DNA from 3 places in the Streptosporangium sp. NPDC050855 genome. Region 1 is predicted to be linked to each of the others. Evidence: predicted binding sites of a transcription regulator. Region 1 holds the regulator's gene; each other region holds the start of a gene.

Region 1 (4,923 bases):
TGCACGCCCGGGGTGGTGAAGATCCGCTTCATCTTCAGACCCTTGCGCGGACGCTTGCCCCCGCGTGACACTGTGCCGCTGACGGTCTCCGTCATGACTTTCCCCCTCCTGGGACTCCGCAGAGCCCGCGAATCGGACCACACCAACGCGCCGTCTCACCCCCGGCGCCCGGGGCCTGTCTCACTTCTGTTCGGCGGAGCGCTCCGCCCGGAGCTGCTCGATCTCGGCCTCGAAGTCCGCCAGGGTCTCGAACCCCCGGTAGACGGAGGCGAAGCGCAGGTACGCCACCTCGTCCAGCTCGCGGAGCGGGCCCAGGATGGCCAGCCCGACCTCGTGGGCCGCGATCTCGGCGCATCCGGTGGCCCGGATGCTCTCCTCGACCCGCTGGCCCAGCTGCGCCAGGGCGTCCTCGCCGACGGACCGTCCCTGACACGCCCGCCGGACCCCGGCGATCACCTTGTCCCTGAAGAACGGTTCGGTCACGCCGCTGCGCTTGCTCACCATGAGCAGGACGGTCTCCTGCGTGGTGAACCTCCGCCCGCACTCCGGACAGGTGCGCCGGCGGCGGATCGCGCCGCCGTCCTCGGTGGACCGGCTGTCGATGACCCGGGTGTCAGGATGACGACAGAACGGACAGTGCACGTGTGCCGCCTTCCTGACCTGCCGAAGCGGCCCACCCACCTCATCCGCCCCACGACACGCGCGCGGATACGCTCGCGCACGCCTCTCGATCAGTCGAGAGGCGGTAATGGAACCACAATCTATGGTGAAGTGTTGAGGTGCAGCCACTAGATGTTGTGGTTCCAACCGTAGAAGTGCGCGACCATGAACGCAAGTTGAAAGGACCTTGCGGCGCGAAGTCGCTGATCAGCCGTTATTCCCCGGCGTGTCGCCGGTCCGCCCGATGTGCTCGCGCCCCCCGGGTCACCCGCTTCACCCACGCCCCGCCCGCACGCCACCGCTCCGCCCACGCCTCTGTCGTGCGTCACCCGTTCCGCCCACCGCGTCCCGCCCCCGGGCCGGCCGCCTCCCCCGCGCCCTGCCCGCACGTCAACCGCTTCGCCCACCGTCCCGCCCGCTTCACCCGTGCCCCGCTCGCGTCCCGGGCGCGGGTCCCGGGCGCGGGTCCCGGGCGCGCGGTGAGATCGCGCGCCCGGAGACGCCCCCCTTACGGCAGCAGGCTCCGGAGAAGGTCGAGTCCGGTGCCGGACCGGAACGCCGGGCCGCGGGGCCCGCCGGGGTCTGTGACGCGGCCGACCAACGGGACGGCCCTTCCGCTACGCCGGCGCCTCCACGACCCTCCACGGCGTGTCGCCCTTCCAGGGCGTGTCGCCGACGTGCGCCGTGACCGGGGACGGGCCCCGCCCTCCGGCCGGCTCGCCCGCCGAGATCGCGTCGATGCGCCCGCCGATCCAGAGCACTCCCAGGGTGAACAGCACCAGCGTCACCGCCGCCACGATCCTCCCACGCCGGGTGAGCCGGAGAGGCCGCCTGACCGCCTCGGGCCGGGACGTGACCGGCCGGAGAGCACCGGCCCCGGAGGCGCCGGAGCGGGACGTGCCGGAGCGGGGCACACCTGACCGGGGCGCGCTGGAGCGGGGCGTACCGGAGCGCTTTCCAGGGCGAGAGCGGCCGGGGCGGGACGGGACGACCTCGGGCGCGGCCGGCCCACCGGAGCGGGCGACGCCCGAGCGGGAGGCGCCGGGCCCGGGAACACCGGTCCGTGAGGCATCGTTCCGCGAGGCATCGTTCCGCGAGGCATCGGCCCGGGAGGCATCGGTCCGCGAGGTGCCGGTCCGAGCGGAGGAGCCGGACCGGGTGGCGCCGGACCTGGCGGCTCCGCGCCGGGTCTCGGCGCGCCCACCCCGGCCACGTCCGGACTCGCCGGAGCGGGCGGCTCCACGGCCGGATCCGGGCGGTGCGGGCCGGGAGCCGGAGAGGGGGCCCCCGGAGCGGAACAGCGCGGGAACCGCCTGCGCGGCACCACCGGAATCACCCGGACCGCCCGGGCCCGCCGGACCACCCGGTGCTCCCCCGCGCCGCGCCGTCCGCGCACGATCGGGCCCTCCGGCCGCTCCGGAGCCACGCGCTCCGGAGCCACGCCCGGACCCGCGCGCCGGGTCGGCCTCCCGTCCCGGCCCCGGCTCCCAGGCCGGGCCCGTCCGTCTGGCCGGGCCCGCCTCTCGCCCCGGGCCCGCCTGTCGTGCCGGATCCGCCTCTCGCCCCGGACCCTGCTCCCGCACCGGCCCCGGCTCCGGTCTCGGCGGCGGCACGAGCCGCAGACGCGGTGCGCCAGAGGCCCCAGAGGCCCCTGAGGACCGGTATGCCGCCCGGGATCGGGACGCGGACGTGGATCGCGGTGTCGTCGTGGTCGGTTTCATGGTGGCCCCCATCCCCTCGACCTGGCCGAACACATGTCGAAGAAAGATCGGCGAATCGAACACGATGTCGATCGAACTCCCGTACGATGTTGTACACCACGGCGTGGCCGATATCGAGGACATTCGAACAATTGTTTGAATATGATCTTGGGCCGAGATATGGTCGCTGTGTGCGACGTGTTCAATACAGATCGGGAGGCGAGGAGTTCGTATGAGCCAGCACGACCAGAACGGTTCGGCCGTCAGCGACCTGGCGGTGCGAAGGCGTGACTCCCTTGGCCTCACCCCCAGGCAGCGGAAGATCCTTGAGGTGATCCGGGACTCGGTGCAGCAGCGCGGCTACCCGCCGTCCATGCGCGAGATCGGTGAGGCCGTGCAGCTCACCAGCACCTCCAGCGTGTCGCACCAGTTGACGGCATTGCAGCGCAAGGGCTACCTGCGCCGTGACCCGCACCGGCCCCGCGCCCTCGAGGTGCGCCTTCCCGGCGAGCCGGTGCTCTGGGTGGATCCCGACTCCGACCAGGACGAGGCACCGGTCAGCCGGCCGACCGCCGCCTACGTGCCGCTGGTCGGGCGCATCGCCGCCGGTGGCCCGATCCTCGCCGAGGAGAGCATCGAGGACGTCTTCGCGCTGCCCAAGCAGCTCGTCGGCGAGGGCACGCTCTTCCTCCTCCAGGTGACCGGTGACTCGATGATCGAGGCGGCCATCGCCAACGGCGACTGGGTGGTCGTGCGCCAGCAGCCCGTGGCCGACAACGGCGACGTGGTCGCGGCGATGATCGACGGTGAGGCCACCGTGAAGACCTTCAAGCGCAGGGACGGCCATGTCTGGCTGGTCCCGCACAACCCCAACTACGACCCGATCCCCGGTGACGAGGCCACCGTCCTGGGCAAGGTCGTGGCGGTCCTCCGCAAGCTCTGAGGCACACGAGCTCCGGGGCACACGGCTCTAGGGCATCGGGACACGACGCGTCGCACGAAGCGGTACACGCCGATGGGCGGCACCCCTCGAAGGGGGTGCCGCCCATCGGCGTTCTCAACGGTTCTCACCGGCCCCTCGGACTCCCGGGTCCGGTCAGGGTTCGGGTCCTTGAGCCAGGGTCAGGGTTCGAGTCCTTGAGCCAAGGTCAGGGTCCCCGAGTCAGGGTCAGAACCAGGGCCGGAGGGCCGAGGCCCTGGGTTCCCGGCCCCTCCCCGCCCCGGTTCCCCGGTCACGGCCGGTCCGGACGCCCCGCGAGAGGCCGGGGTCACCGCTCAGGGGACGATGTTGACCAGCTTGGGCGCGCGGACGATGACCTTGCGCGGCTCGCCGGACAGGAAGGCCCGGACCTTCTCCGACCCCAGGGCCAGCGCCTCCAGGTCGATCTCGGAGATCTCCGGTGAGACCTCCAGCCTGTCGCGCACCTTGCCCGCGACCTGGACGACACAGGTGACGGACTCCTGGACCAGCAGCGCCGGGTCCGCCACCGGCCAGCCCGCCAGGGCGACCGAACCGGTGTGGCCCAGCCGCTCCCAGCCCTCCTCGGCCGCGTACGGCGCGACCAGCGACAGCATGACCGCCAGTGCCTCCGCGGCCTCCCTGACCGCGGGGTCTGCGGCGCCGGGCCCGGAGTCGATGGCCTTGCGCGCCGCGCTGGTCAGCTCCATCATCCGGGCCACCGCGACGTTGAAGCGGTAGGACTCGACCAGCTTCGTGACCTCGTCCACGGTGTGGTGGACGATCCTGCGCAGGCTCACGTCTCCGGCGGTGACGTCGACGCCGGGGGCCGAGGCCGCGCCCGCCTCGGCCATGACGCGGAACGCGCGGGCCAGGAACTTCTGCGACGCCGCCGCGGAGACGTCGGCCCAGTCGATGTCGTCCTCGGGCGGTCCGGCGAACAGCACGGTCAGCCGTACCGCGTCGACGCCGTGGGCGTCGATCTGCTGGCCCAGGTCGACGCCGTTGCCCAGGGACTTGGACATCGCCTTGCCCTGGTTGATGACCTGCCCCTGGTTCAGCAGGCGGGTGAACGGCTCGGCGAAGTCGACCATGCCCATGTCGTGCAGGACCTTGGTGAAGAACCTGGCGTACAGCAGGTGCAGCACGGCGTGCTCGACGCCGCCGATGTACTGGTCGATCGGGCCCCACCTGCGGACGCCCTCGATGTCGAACGGGCCGTCCTCGCAGGCCGGGTCGACGTAGCGCAGGAAGTACCACGAGGAGTCGACGAAGGTGTCCATCGTGTCGGTGTCGCGCCGTGCCGGGCCACCGCACTTCGGGCAGGAGACGTTGACCCAGTCCTCGGCCGAGGCCAGCGGGGAGACGCCCTTGGGCGCCAGGGCCTCACCGCGCAGGTCGGGCAGGGTGACCGGCAGCTGGTCGTCGGGGACGGGGACCTCGCCGCAGTCGCCGCAGTGGATGATCGGGATCGGGCAGCCCCAGAAACGCTGGCGGGACAGCAGCCAGTCGCGCAGCCGGAAGTTGACCGTCGCGCGGCCGGTGTCGCGCTCGCTCAGCACCTCGATGATCTTCCGGATCGCATCGGCCTTGGCCAGGCCGTCC
Region 2 (4,923 bases), on a different contig from region 1:
CGGGAGATGCTCGACCGGCTGCGCGAGCAGGTCGCGGCCGACCTGGAGGCCGCGGCCCTGGCGCAGGGGGGGCCGGGGGACGCCACCGGCGTGGAGGTGGAGGTGCTGGAGGGCGGGGACGTGGCGGCGGCGCTGAGGAGCTCCGGCTGGCACGAGGACGCGGTACTGATCTGTGCCTCCAGCCGGACGGGACCGTTGCGCCGGGTATTCCTCGGCGACATGTCCCTGAAGATCATACGCGCCTCGCCGAGCCCTGTGATCATGTTGACCCGGCTCCCGCGGACGGCGCGGGAGGCGGCCCGGAACCCCCGAAAAACCTGATGTTTCGCGCGACCGCAGGGGACGATTGCGGCGTTTGAGGCGGACCCCACCGGACCGGATTCGACATCTTTTTTCCAATCAGCTTGACCTTAGGCGCCCACCGCTTTACCGTCACTGTCCGTAACCACACCTCGGAGCGTTATCGGATGAACCCTGACGCACCGGTCACCACAGGTGCCTGCCCCGGGCGCCAACCCGGTGACTGGGGCATAAGTTGCGAGGTAGCACAATCAAGTTGAGAGCAGTACATAGAGAGCCGGGGGGCCACACCATGCCGTCTGAGTACGCCAAGTCACTGGGTGCAAGACTTCGTGCCATCCGCACCCAGCAGGGCCTTTCCCTGCACGGGGTCGAGGAGAAGTCCCGTGGGCGCTGGAAGGCGGTGGTCGTCGGTTCCTACGAGCGTGGCGACCGGGCCGTCACGGTGCAGAAGCTTGCCGAGCTTGCCGATTTCTACGGGGTGCCGGTCTCGGAACTGCTGCCCGGAGGGGCCGCTCCCAGCCCTCTCGGCCCGACACCGAAGCTTGTCATCGACCTTGAGCGCCTCGCCCAGCTCCCCAAGGAGAAGGCCGGCGCGCTCGCCCGCTACGCGGCCACCATCCAGAGCCAGCGTGGTGACTACAACGGCAAGGTGCTGTCCATCCGCCAGGAGGACCTGCGCTCCCTCGCCGTGATATACGACAAGTCCCCCAGTGAGCTCACCGAGGAACTGATCGGCTGGGGCGTCCTGGACCCCGAGGCTCGCCGAGCCGTCGAGTCCTTCTGACGGCCTGACCGGTCGTGGGTGCGCCGGATCCGGCGTGCCCACCCCGCCGCCGATAATCCCGCTCTCAGCTGAAGACGTCTTTCCTCCCGCCCCGCCGTCGGCCACTGTGGTAGGAAAAGGCAGACATGCCCTCGGCGAGATGTGGTGGAGATGGCTCCGGGAGACGATCGGCCCGATCGTTCTCGATCGCGCCCTGAAAGCCGCCTTCGCGCCCTCATGGCCTCACTGGGCTCGACCAGGACGCGGGCCTTCCTGCGGTTGCTGACCTCGATCGGCACCACCAGGACGCAGGACACCCTCAAGCTGCTGCCGTTCGTCGTGATGGCCGTCGTGGCTTTGATCGACTTCGGCTCGGGCCCCACCTCCGGCCTCCTGCCGCTGCTCGCCCTGGGCCCGGCCTTCGCCAGCGTGGCGTGCGGGCTGACCCGCACCACCGTGGTCGGGGTGGTCGCCTTCGCCCTGTGCATCATGCTGGGCCTCTACAACGACATCCTCTGGATGCCCCGCACGAACATCACCATGGTCGCCATCCTCGGCGTCACCGTGGCCAGCGTGCTGGCCAGCGCCGGGCGGCTGCGCCACGAGAACCAGCTCGCCGACGTGCGCTCGGTGGCCGAGGCCGCCCAGCGGGTGCTGCTGCGCCCGGTCCCGCGCCGGGCCGGCCCCGGCATCGGCGTGGCCGTCTCGTACACCTCCGCCACCGCCGAGGCCAGGATCGGCGGCGACCTGTACGAGGTCGTCAGCACCCCGCACGGGGTCCGGATCATCGTGGGGGACGTCCAGGGCAAGGGGCTGGAGGCGGTGGAGACCGCGGCCGTGGTGCTCGGCGCCTTCCGGGAGGCGGCCCATGACGAGGGAACGCTCCAAGGCGTGGTGGCCCGCCTGGAGAACGCCCTGACCAGGGAGCTGTCGGGCGAGCAGTTCGTGACCGCCGTGCTGGCCGAGATCGGCGGCGGGTCCGCCATCACCGTCGTCAACTGCGGCCACCCGCCGCCCATGGTGCTCGGTGGTGACGGCGGGATCTGGTTCGCCGATCCGCCGGACGAGGCGCTCCCCCTGGGCATGAGCTCACTGGAGACCAGCAGGCCGCAGCCCTACCGCGTCCCGTTCGAACCGGGTGACCAGGTCCTCTTCTACACCGACGGGGTCATCGAGGCCCGCGACGGGGCCGGGGAGTTCTACCCGCTGGCCGAGCGGGCGCACCTGCTGGACGGCGCCGATCCCCAGGGATCGCTGGACGCCCTCCGCGCCGACCTGCTGCGCCACGTGGGCCGGCCGCTGGGCGACGACGCGGCCATGCTGCTCCTGCGCCACCGCGCCGCCCACCGCACCTCCTCGACCTCCTCGGCCGCCTGAGACCGGGCGGGCCCGCCCCGCCGGGGAGCGTGAGCCGATCGGGGATCAAGGCCGGGAATCGCGAGCCGGCCGGTCAGGGGAACGAGGAGCGGCTCGCCTGGCGGAGAGGCGGCCTGCCGGAAGACGCGGCCCGCCGAGAAGGTGTGACCGGCCGGCGGGAAGGCGTGACCGGCCGAGGTGGTATGGCCCGCTGAGGGAGTGCGGCCGGGAAGGTGTGACCGGTCGAGAGGGGTATGGCCTGCTGAGGGGGGTGCGGCCGGGGAGCGTGGGCTACCGGCCGGGAAAGGCCATGCCGGGGGTGGACTACCCGGCCAGGGGCACACGGCCGGGGAGCATGGGCTGCGTCGGCACGCCGAGCAGGTCCTCCACCGCGTTGACGAAGCGCTCCGCCTCCGAGATGAGCTCCTCGGCGTCCCTCGACGACACGACGCGGGTCATCCCCGCCTCGGCCGAGGCGCGCTTGGCGGCGCTCATCTCGAAGTAGGGCGCCCAGTCGGCCAGCCGGGGCTCTGCCTCGGGCAGCAACTCCCAGGCACTGCGGAGCCGGCGCCTGCGGCCCTGCATGGGACGGGGGCGCGCGGCCAGGACAGCGGCCGCCGCCCTCAGCGCCGCGAGGTGCGCCGCGACATAACGTGTGGCGGACGTCCGGGCGGCGGCTGCCTCTTCGAGGCAGTCACGCGCGTCTGTGAGGTGCGCCCGCACCGTGGGGGACAACCGGGGCCCGCCGGAATCGCTGAGCCGAGGGGTCATGCGCTTCAGCCTCCTTGGTCGCAAGCGGCTCCCGACGTTTTCGCCGGTGGATACCACACTTTCAGACCCCACCGACAAATTCGCCGGACGGCCGGACGAGGAGCTTCCCCTCTCCCCGCCCGTCCCGACCGGGCCCGATCGTCTCCGCCGACGACGTGGGCCCGCCCGACCGCCCTGGACACGGGCCGCAAGGCGCCGCGTCATTACCATCGAACATAAATTCGACCACTCGCACTGTCAAGTAGAACGGCGAACAAAAGTTCGATCTTCGGTATCCGTTCACGCGCACGAGAAGGCCCCGGGAGGAGGAGAACGGACCTCCCGGGGCCTTCGAAGAGCGGTACCGGATCGAACCGGCGAGCCCTGAGCGCGTCATGGGCCGCGCACCACGAGCGGCAGATCATGAACGGCGGGTCGTGAAAGGCTCGCGATGAGGGATACGTCACAGTCGGCACGTCACCGCGAACCCATCGCGACATGAGTGTCACCACGGGCGCGTCGCCGCGGGCGTGTCACGCGGCCGGCGGGTCAGGGCCGGCCGCGCCGTCCGCTAGCGGACGAACCTGCCGCGTACGTGAACCGGCACCCCCGTGCCGAGCAGGCCGGGCAGGACCTCCGCCACGTGCATCGGCAGCCGGACGCAGCCGTGGGAGGCGGGCGCCAGCGGCACCGACAGCGCGCCGTGGAAGGCGATGCCGCCGTTGAAGAAGATCGGGTTGTAGAGCTGTCCCAGGTAGGAGACGTGCCAGCCGTCGCGGCGCCAGGTGGTCTTGTAGTCGCCGGTGGGCGTGCGGGCGTTCCCGCAGAACCGCTGGGTCCTGCCCTGCCAGGTGGCCGTCTCGCAGTAGGCGATCCCGCTGCCCGAGGAGATGTGGCTGACCAGCTTCACCGCTCCGCCGGCGTAGAGGACCATCACCTGCTTGGTGAGGTCGACCTCCACCCGGGTCGGCTTCCCCCTGGTGACCAGCACCCTGGGCGCCCGGGGCGCCTCCAGCGCGGTCCAGGTCCTGCGTGCCACCGTGCTGGTCGGCCGGATGCCGTTCACCTTCTGGAAGGCCCAGACCGCCGCCAGGGTCGCCCCGCCGTAGCGGCCGTCGATCCTGCCCGGCAGGTAGCCGAGCGCGGCCAGCCTGCTCTGCAGCGTCTTCACCGCGGCGCCCTTGGCGCCAAGCTTGAGCGTCTTACCGGGCGCGGCGAAGCCGGACCCGGCGGACGCCGTCCCGGGCGTCACGGCCGTTCCGGACACCCCGGAGATCCCCGGCACGGCCGAGGTCCCGGACGTCGCCGTCGTCACGGCCACCGCCGAGGCCGCGGCCGGAGCCGTGGCGGCGACCGCCCAGGACGCGGAGGACGACACCGACACCGAGGAGAAGAGCACGGCTCCCGCCGTCGTCAGCGCGGCCGTTCTCAGCCGCCGTCCAACCCCCATTTTCCACCAACTCCTCATATCACTATCGATCGGGTCAAGGGACCATAGCGCACGCCTTCCCCGTGCACGTGGAGCGTCATGTGGCGGCGATGGGCCGTCGATCTGTTTAGAGTGTCCGCGTGTCAGAAAAGTTGCATCCGAACGTCGAGAAGGTCGCCGCGGCACTGCGCGAGCACGGCGTCCCCGGCGAGATCGTCTTCTTCGCCGAAGCCACCCCGACCGCCGCCACCGCGGCCGCGCAGCTCGGCTGCGAGGTCGGGGCCATCGCCAACAGCCTCGTGTTCGATGCCGACGGCGAGCC
Region 3 (4,923 bases), on a different contig from region 1:
CGTGGTGTCGACGGCCTTGAGGTCCTCCTCCGCGTCGTCGACGGGGACCAGGACACGGCCGATCGCCGCCTTGACCCACCGGGTCTCGACTCCGGGGGCGATCTCCAGGATCACGTCGTCGGCGTCGATGGCCACCACGGTCCCGAAGAGACCCGTCGTGGTCATCACGCCGGTGCCGGGGGTGAGACTGTTCTGCATCTTGGCCTGTTCCTGCTGCCGCTTGCGCTGCGGGCGGATGAGCAGGAAGTAGAACACCACGACCATGAGAGCGATCATGATCAAACTCGAATAGCTGTCGCCCACGGGGCCGCTCCCTCTCTTGAGAATGACCGGCGGAAGCCGGACGTCTTGTACGGCCACGCCACTCAGCACGTCAGCCTACACAGCCGGCCAAGCCTAGGAGTTTAGGCGAGCTGTTAGGAGCGCGGCAACGAGGTCACGTTTCGGCGCACGAGGAAGTTCCCATTTCGATACTCTTGTCATTGATCTGTGATCAATCCCGTACGTTCTCCCTACCGATTCCACACGCTATATCTTCCCGGGCTCGTCCCCGAGCCCGACCAGGAACGAGGCGCCGAAGGCGTCCGGCGGGGGGGTCAGCCCCAGGTGGGTCCAGGCCGCGGCGGTCGCCACCCGGCCCCTGGGCGTACGGGCCAGCAGCCCCTGGCGCACCAGGAACGGCTCGGCCACCACCTCGACCGTCTCCGGCTCCTCCCCCACCGCGACCGCCAGCGTCGACAGCCCCACCGGCCCGCCGCCGAACTTGCGCAGCAGCGCCCCGAGCACCGCCCGGTCCAGCCGGTCGAGCCCCTCGGCGTCGACCTCGTAGAGGTTGAGCGCGGCCGAGGCGATGTCCTTGGTCACCACGCCGTCGGCGCGGACCTCGGCGAAGTCGCGGACCCTGCGCAGCAGGCGGTTGGCGATACGGGGCGTGCCGCGCGAGCGCCCGGCGATCTCCTGGGCGGCGTCGGCGGGAAGGGTGACGCCCAGCAGCCGCGAGGAGCGGTGCAGCACCTGCTCCAGCTCGGCGACCCCGTAGAAGTCCATGTGCGCGACGAAGCCGAAGCGGTCGCGCAGCGGAGCGGGCAGCATGCCGGCCCGGGTGGTGGCCCCGACCAGGGTGAACGGGGCGATCTCCAGGGGGATGGCGGTCGCCCCCGGCCCCTTGCCCACCACGATGTCGACGCGGAAGTCCTCCATCGCGAGGTAGAGCATCTCCTCGGCGGGCCTGGCCATCCGGTGGATCTCGTCGATGAACAGGACCTCGCCCTCCGACAGGGTCGACAGGATCGCCGCGAGGTCACCGGCCCGTTCCAGTGCGGGCCCGGAGGTGATCCGGAGCGGCACCGAGAGCTCGGTCGCGATGATCATGGAGAGGGTCGTCTTGCCGAGTCCCGGGCCGCCGCTCATCAGCACGTGGTCCGGCGGCCGGTTGCGCCGCAGCGCGCTCTGCAGCACCAGCGAGAGCTGCTCGCGCACCCGCGCCTGGCCGATGAACTCGTCCAGCCGCTTGGGCCGCAGCGCCGCCTCGATGTTCTGCTCGTCGTCCTCGGCGTCCGGCGACACCAGGTCCCGCTCGCTCACGCCCGTCCGCCTTCCCTCGCCGGCCACAGGTCCGTCATCGCACGCTCAGCACCCGCAGGGCGGCCTTGAGCAGGGCCGCCACCGGCGGGGTGCGGCCCTCGGCCAGCGCCGTGTCGGCCTGGGGTGCGACCGCGGCGACGGCCTCGTCGGCGTCGCGGGCCGAGTAGCCGAGCCCGACCAGGCCGGAGTGGACCTGGTCGCGCCAGACGGGCACCGGGGCGTCGCCGTTGAGCGCGGCGGTGACGGCCTCCTCGGGGGTGCCGAGCTTGTCCTTGAGGTCGACGATGATCCGCTGGGCGCCCTTGGGGCCCACCCCGGGGACCCTGGTCAGCGCCTTGACGTCGGCGGCGGCCACGGCCATCCGGAGCGCGTTGGGGGTGTGCACCGCCAGCATCGCCAGCGCGACCTTGGGGCCGACCCCGCTGGCCGCCTGGAGCATCTCGAAGATGCCGCGCTCGTCGTCGGTGGCGAAGCCGAAGAGCGTCAGCGACTCCTCGCGGACCACCAGCGAGGTGGCCAGCCGCACCTCCTCGCCCTGCCTGAGCGTCGCCAGCGTCGTCGGGGTGCAGTGCACCCGGACGCCGACGCCGCCGACCTCGACGATCGCCCCGTCGGGCGCGATCGCGGTCACCTGTCCCCGAACCGAGGCGATCACGTGCTGGTTCCTCTCGAGTATCCGGCCGTCCCGCCCCGGCCGCGGAAGTAGGCCGCGGCGGTCGTCTTCGGGCCGCTCGCCGCCCTGGCCTTGGCCGCGGCCTCGGCCAGCCTGTTCTGAGCGCCGCCCCGCCAGACGTGGCAGATGGCCAGGGCGAGCGCGTCCGCGGCGTCGGCGGGCTTGGGCATGGCGTCCAGCCGGAGCAGGCGGGTGACCATCGTGCCGACCTGCTGCTTGTCGGCCGTGCCGCTGCCGGTGATCGCGGCCTTGACCTCGGACGGCGTGTGCAGCGCCACCGGCAGCCCCCGGCGGGAGGCGCACAGGATCGCCACCGCGGAGGCCTGCGCGGTGCCCATCACGGTCCTGAGGTTGTGCTGGGCGAAGACCCGCTCCACGGCCACCGCGTCGGGTTCGACCTCGTCGAGCCACTGCTCGATGCCGGCCTCGATCGCCACCAGCCGGGCGCCGATCTCGTCGTCGGCGGGGGTACGGACCACCCCGACCCTGACCAGGTTCAGCGGCGCCCCGGGCCGCCCCTCGACCGCGCCGAGCCCGCATCGGGTCAGCCCGGGATCGACCCCCATCACCCGCAGCTCGGGCACCCGCACCGACACGCCTCCGCTCGCCGAACACCTGTTCGGTGGCAGACTCTACCGCGTGCGGGCACGGCGCGCACGGCTCTCGCGGGCCCGGCGGCCGGTGTCAGCCGGGGTCAGCCGGGGTCAGAAGGAGTCGAGCATGTACGGGGTGGCGCGGAAGGCCGTCTCCAGGACCCCGAGGACACCTGCGACATCCGCGGCACCCGCGGCATCCGGGGCGCCCGTGACACCGGTGGCGTCCGGGGATGCGGTGCCGGAGGGGACGGTGAGCGCCCCCGAGCGGTGCAGGGTGGCCGCCGGGACGCCCGCGAACAGCGCGGAGAAGCCCCCGGCGGTGAGGACCGGCACGGAGCCGGGCGGGGCCTCGGCGGGACGGGCCTCGCCGGCGCCACCGCGGACCGAGAGCCGCCAGGCGCCGGAGTTGGCGGGGCGGTGGGGATCCTCGACCCGGACGACGGTGTCGAGGGTGACGCCGTCGGGGAAGCCCCGGCCGGCGACGGCGGCGGGCAGGTCGACCACCCGGAACATCCAGCGGGTCTGGGTGACCTCGTCCTTCTTGCGTTCACCGATCAGCCAGAAGACCGGGTCGTCGGGGGCGACGATGGCGCGGACCGACGTGGCGATCGAGGACGAGGAGCCGATCAGCGACCACAGGGTGCGGGCGGTGGCCTCGGAGCCGGCCAGCAGGGCGTCGACCTCGATGTCGTCGCCGTCCCAGCGGTAGATCACGAACCCGTCGTCGGCCAGGTAGAGGAAGTCGTCCTCCTCCTCCAGCCACAGGCGCCAGGTCGGCTCGTCCCAGCAGATCGGGCCGGAGGCGCGGGCGCCGGCGTGCACCCGCCCCATGATCTCGATCACCTCGGCGGCGTCGCCGGGCCCCATCCGGCGGACCGGGGACCGCTCGGCGGGCCCGATCGCGCGCAGCGCCTCGGCCGGGAAGGTGGCCCGGTGCAGGGCTCCGGCGTGTTCCCAGCCGAGCGAGCGGTAGACGCGGGTCGCGGCCGGATAGAGCGCCGAGACCGGGTGCCCCAGCTCGGCGCAGCGGTCCACGGTGGCCCGCAGGAGCATCCGGCCGACGCCGCGCCCGCGGTCCTCCGGGGCGACCGTCACCGAGGCGACGCCGCCCATGGAGATCGGCCTGCCGTGCCACCACTGGGTGAAGTCGTTGATCCTGCTGGTGGCGATCAGCCGGGGGCCGTCGGCGACGCCGAGATACCTGCCGGCCTCCAGGACCGGGACGACCTGTGCCCGCCAGTCCTCCAGGTCACCGGACGGGATGATCCCGAAGGCGCGCCTGCGGTTGTCGAGCACCGCGTCGAGGTCGTCGGCGGTCAGGGGGCGTATCTCCACGAGCGGACAAGATAGTCGGCCGCCTCCCCGCCGGGCCAACCCTTTTTCGCGGCCCCCGGTCCCGCCGCCCTCAGAGGTGCTGGGTGGCGGGGTCGGCGTCCCGGGCGCGGCCGACCCGCTCGCGGAGCCGGTCCAGGCGAGTCATCACCGGCGTGGCCGAGATGCCGTGCACGACCAGGGAGGCCAGCACCGTGAAGGCGACCACCGCCCACAGCTCCGCGGCCGGTACGCCGAAGTCGGCCTGGCCGAGGGCGTAGGCGAGGTAGAACAGCGAGCCGATGCCGCGGATGCCGAAGAACGCGGTCGCGATGCGCTCGCGCGGACCGGCCCGTCCGCCCAGTTCGGCCAGCCATCCGGTCAGTGGCCGGATCACCAGGATCAGCAGCAGGCCGACGGCGGCGCCCCGCCAGGTGAGCGCGTTCAGCCCGCCGGTGGCGATGAACCCGCCGAGCAGGACGATCAGCCAGGCGGTGAACAGCCGCTCGATCTGCTCGATGAAGCCGTGCAGCACCCCGTTGTAGCCGTGGTCGCGCTCGGCGGCCCTGATCGTGCAGGCGGTCACGAACACCGCGATGAAGCCGTACCCGTGCACCAGCTCGGTCAGGCCGTAGGCCAGGAACGTCGCGGCCAGCGCCACGAAGCCGTCGCGGTGCTCGGCCAGCCGCAGGTCGGAGGCGCGGGCGCGGAAGAAGAGCCGCCCCAGCAGCTTGCCTATCAGCAGGCCGCCCACCACGC

What was found. The regulator LexA, encoded in region 1, represses DNA repair genes until DNA is damaged. The targets are predictions, from matches to a motif close to TCGAACANNTGTTCGA.
Region 2: the regulator LexA is predicted to act here: its motif matches at 3,443-3,458, upstream of ACIBCT_RS27300 (SAV_6107 family HEPN domain-containing protein).
Region 3: the regulator LexA is predicted to act here: its motif matches at 2,865-2,880, upstream of ruvC (crossover junction endodeoxyribonuclease RuvC).

The regions. Positions count from the first base shown of each region.
Region 1 covers NZ_JBITFY010000003.1:476,705-481,627, forward strand. Annotated here, with positions in the region: gene ACIBCT_RS10110 (vitamin B12-dependent ribonucleotide reductase) at 1-95, opposite strand, end outside; gene nrdR (transcriptional regulator NrdR) at 181-642, opposite strand; gene ACIBCT_RS10120 (hypothetical protein) at 1,278-1,457, opposite strand; gene lexA (transcriptional repressor LexA) at 2,593-3,303, shown strand; gene leuS (leucine--tRNA ligase) at 3,636-4,923, opposite strand, start outside.
Region 2 covers NZ_JBITFY010000015.1:6,988-11,910, forward strand. Annotated here, with positions in the region: gene ACIBCT_RS27285 (universal stress protein) at 1-321, shown strand, start outside; gene ACIBCT_RS27290 (transcriptional regulator) at 593-1,087, shown strand; gene ACIBCT_RS27295 (PP2C family protein-serine/threonine phosphatase) at 1,304-2,443, shown strand; gene ACIBCT_RS27300 (SAV_6107 family HEPN domain-containing protein) at 2,747-3,193, opposite strand; gene ACIBCT_RS27305 (peptidoglycan-binding protein) at 3,744-4,622, opposite strand; gene ACIBCT_RS27310 (YbaK/EbsC family protein) at 4,742-4,923, shown strand, end outside.
Region 3 covers NZ_JBITFY010000024.1:62,684-67,606, reverse strand. Annotated here, with positions in the region: gene yajC (preprotein translocase subunit YajC) at 1-276, opposite strand, end outside; gene ruvB (Holliday junction branch migration DNA helicase RuvB) at 529-1,584, opposite strand; gene ruvA (Holliday junction branch migration protein RuvA) at 1,619-2,239, opposite strand; gene ruvC (crossover junction endodeoxyribonuclease RuvC) at 2,236-2,832, opposite strand; gene eis (enhanced intracellular survival protein Eis) at 2,962-4,188, opposite strand; gene ACIBCT_RS34785 (cation:proton antiporter) at 4,259-4,923, opposite strand, start outside.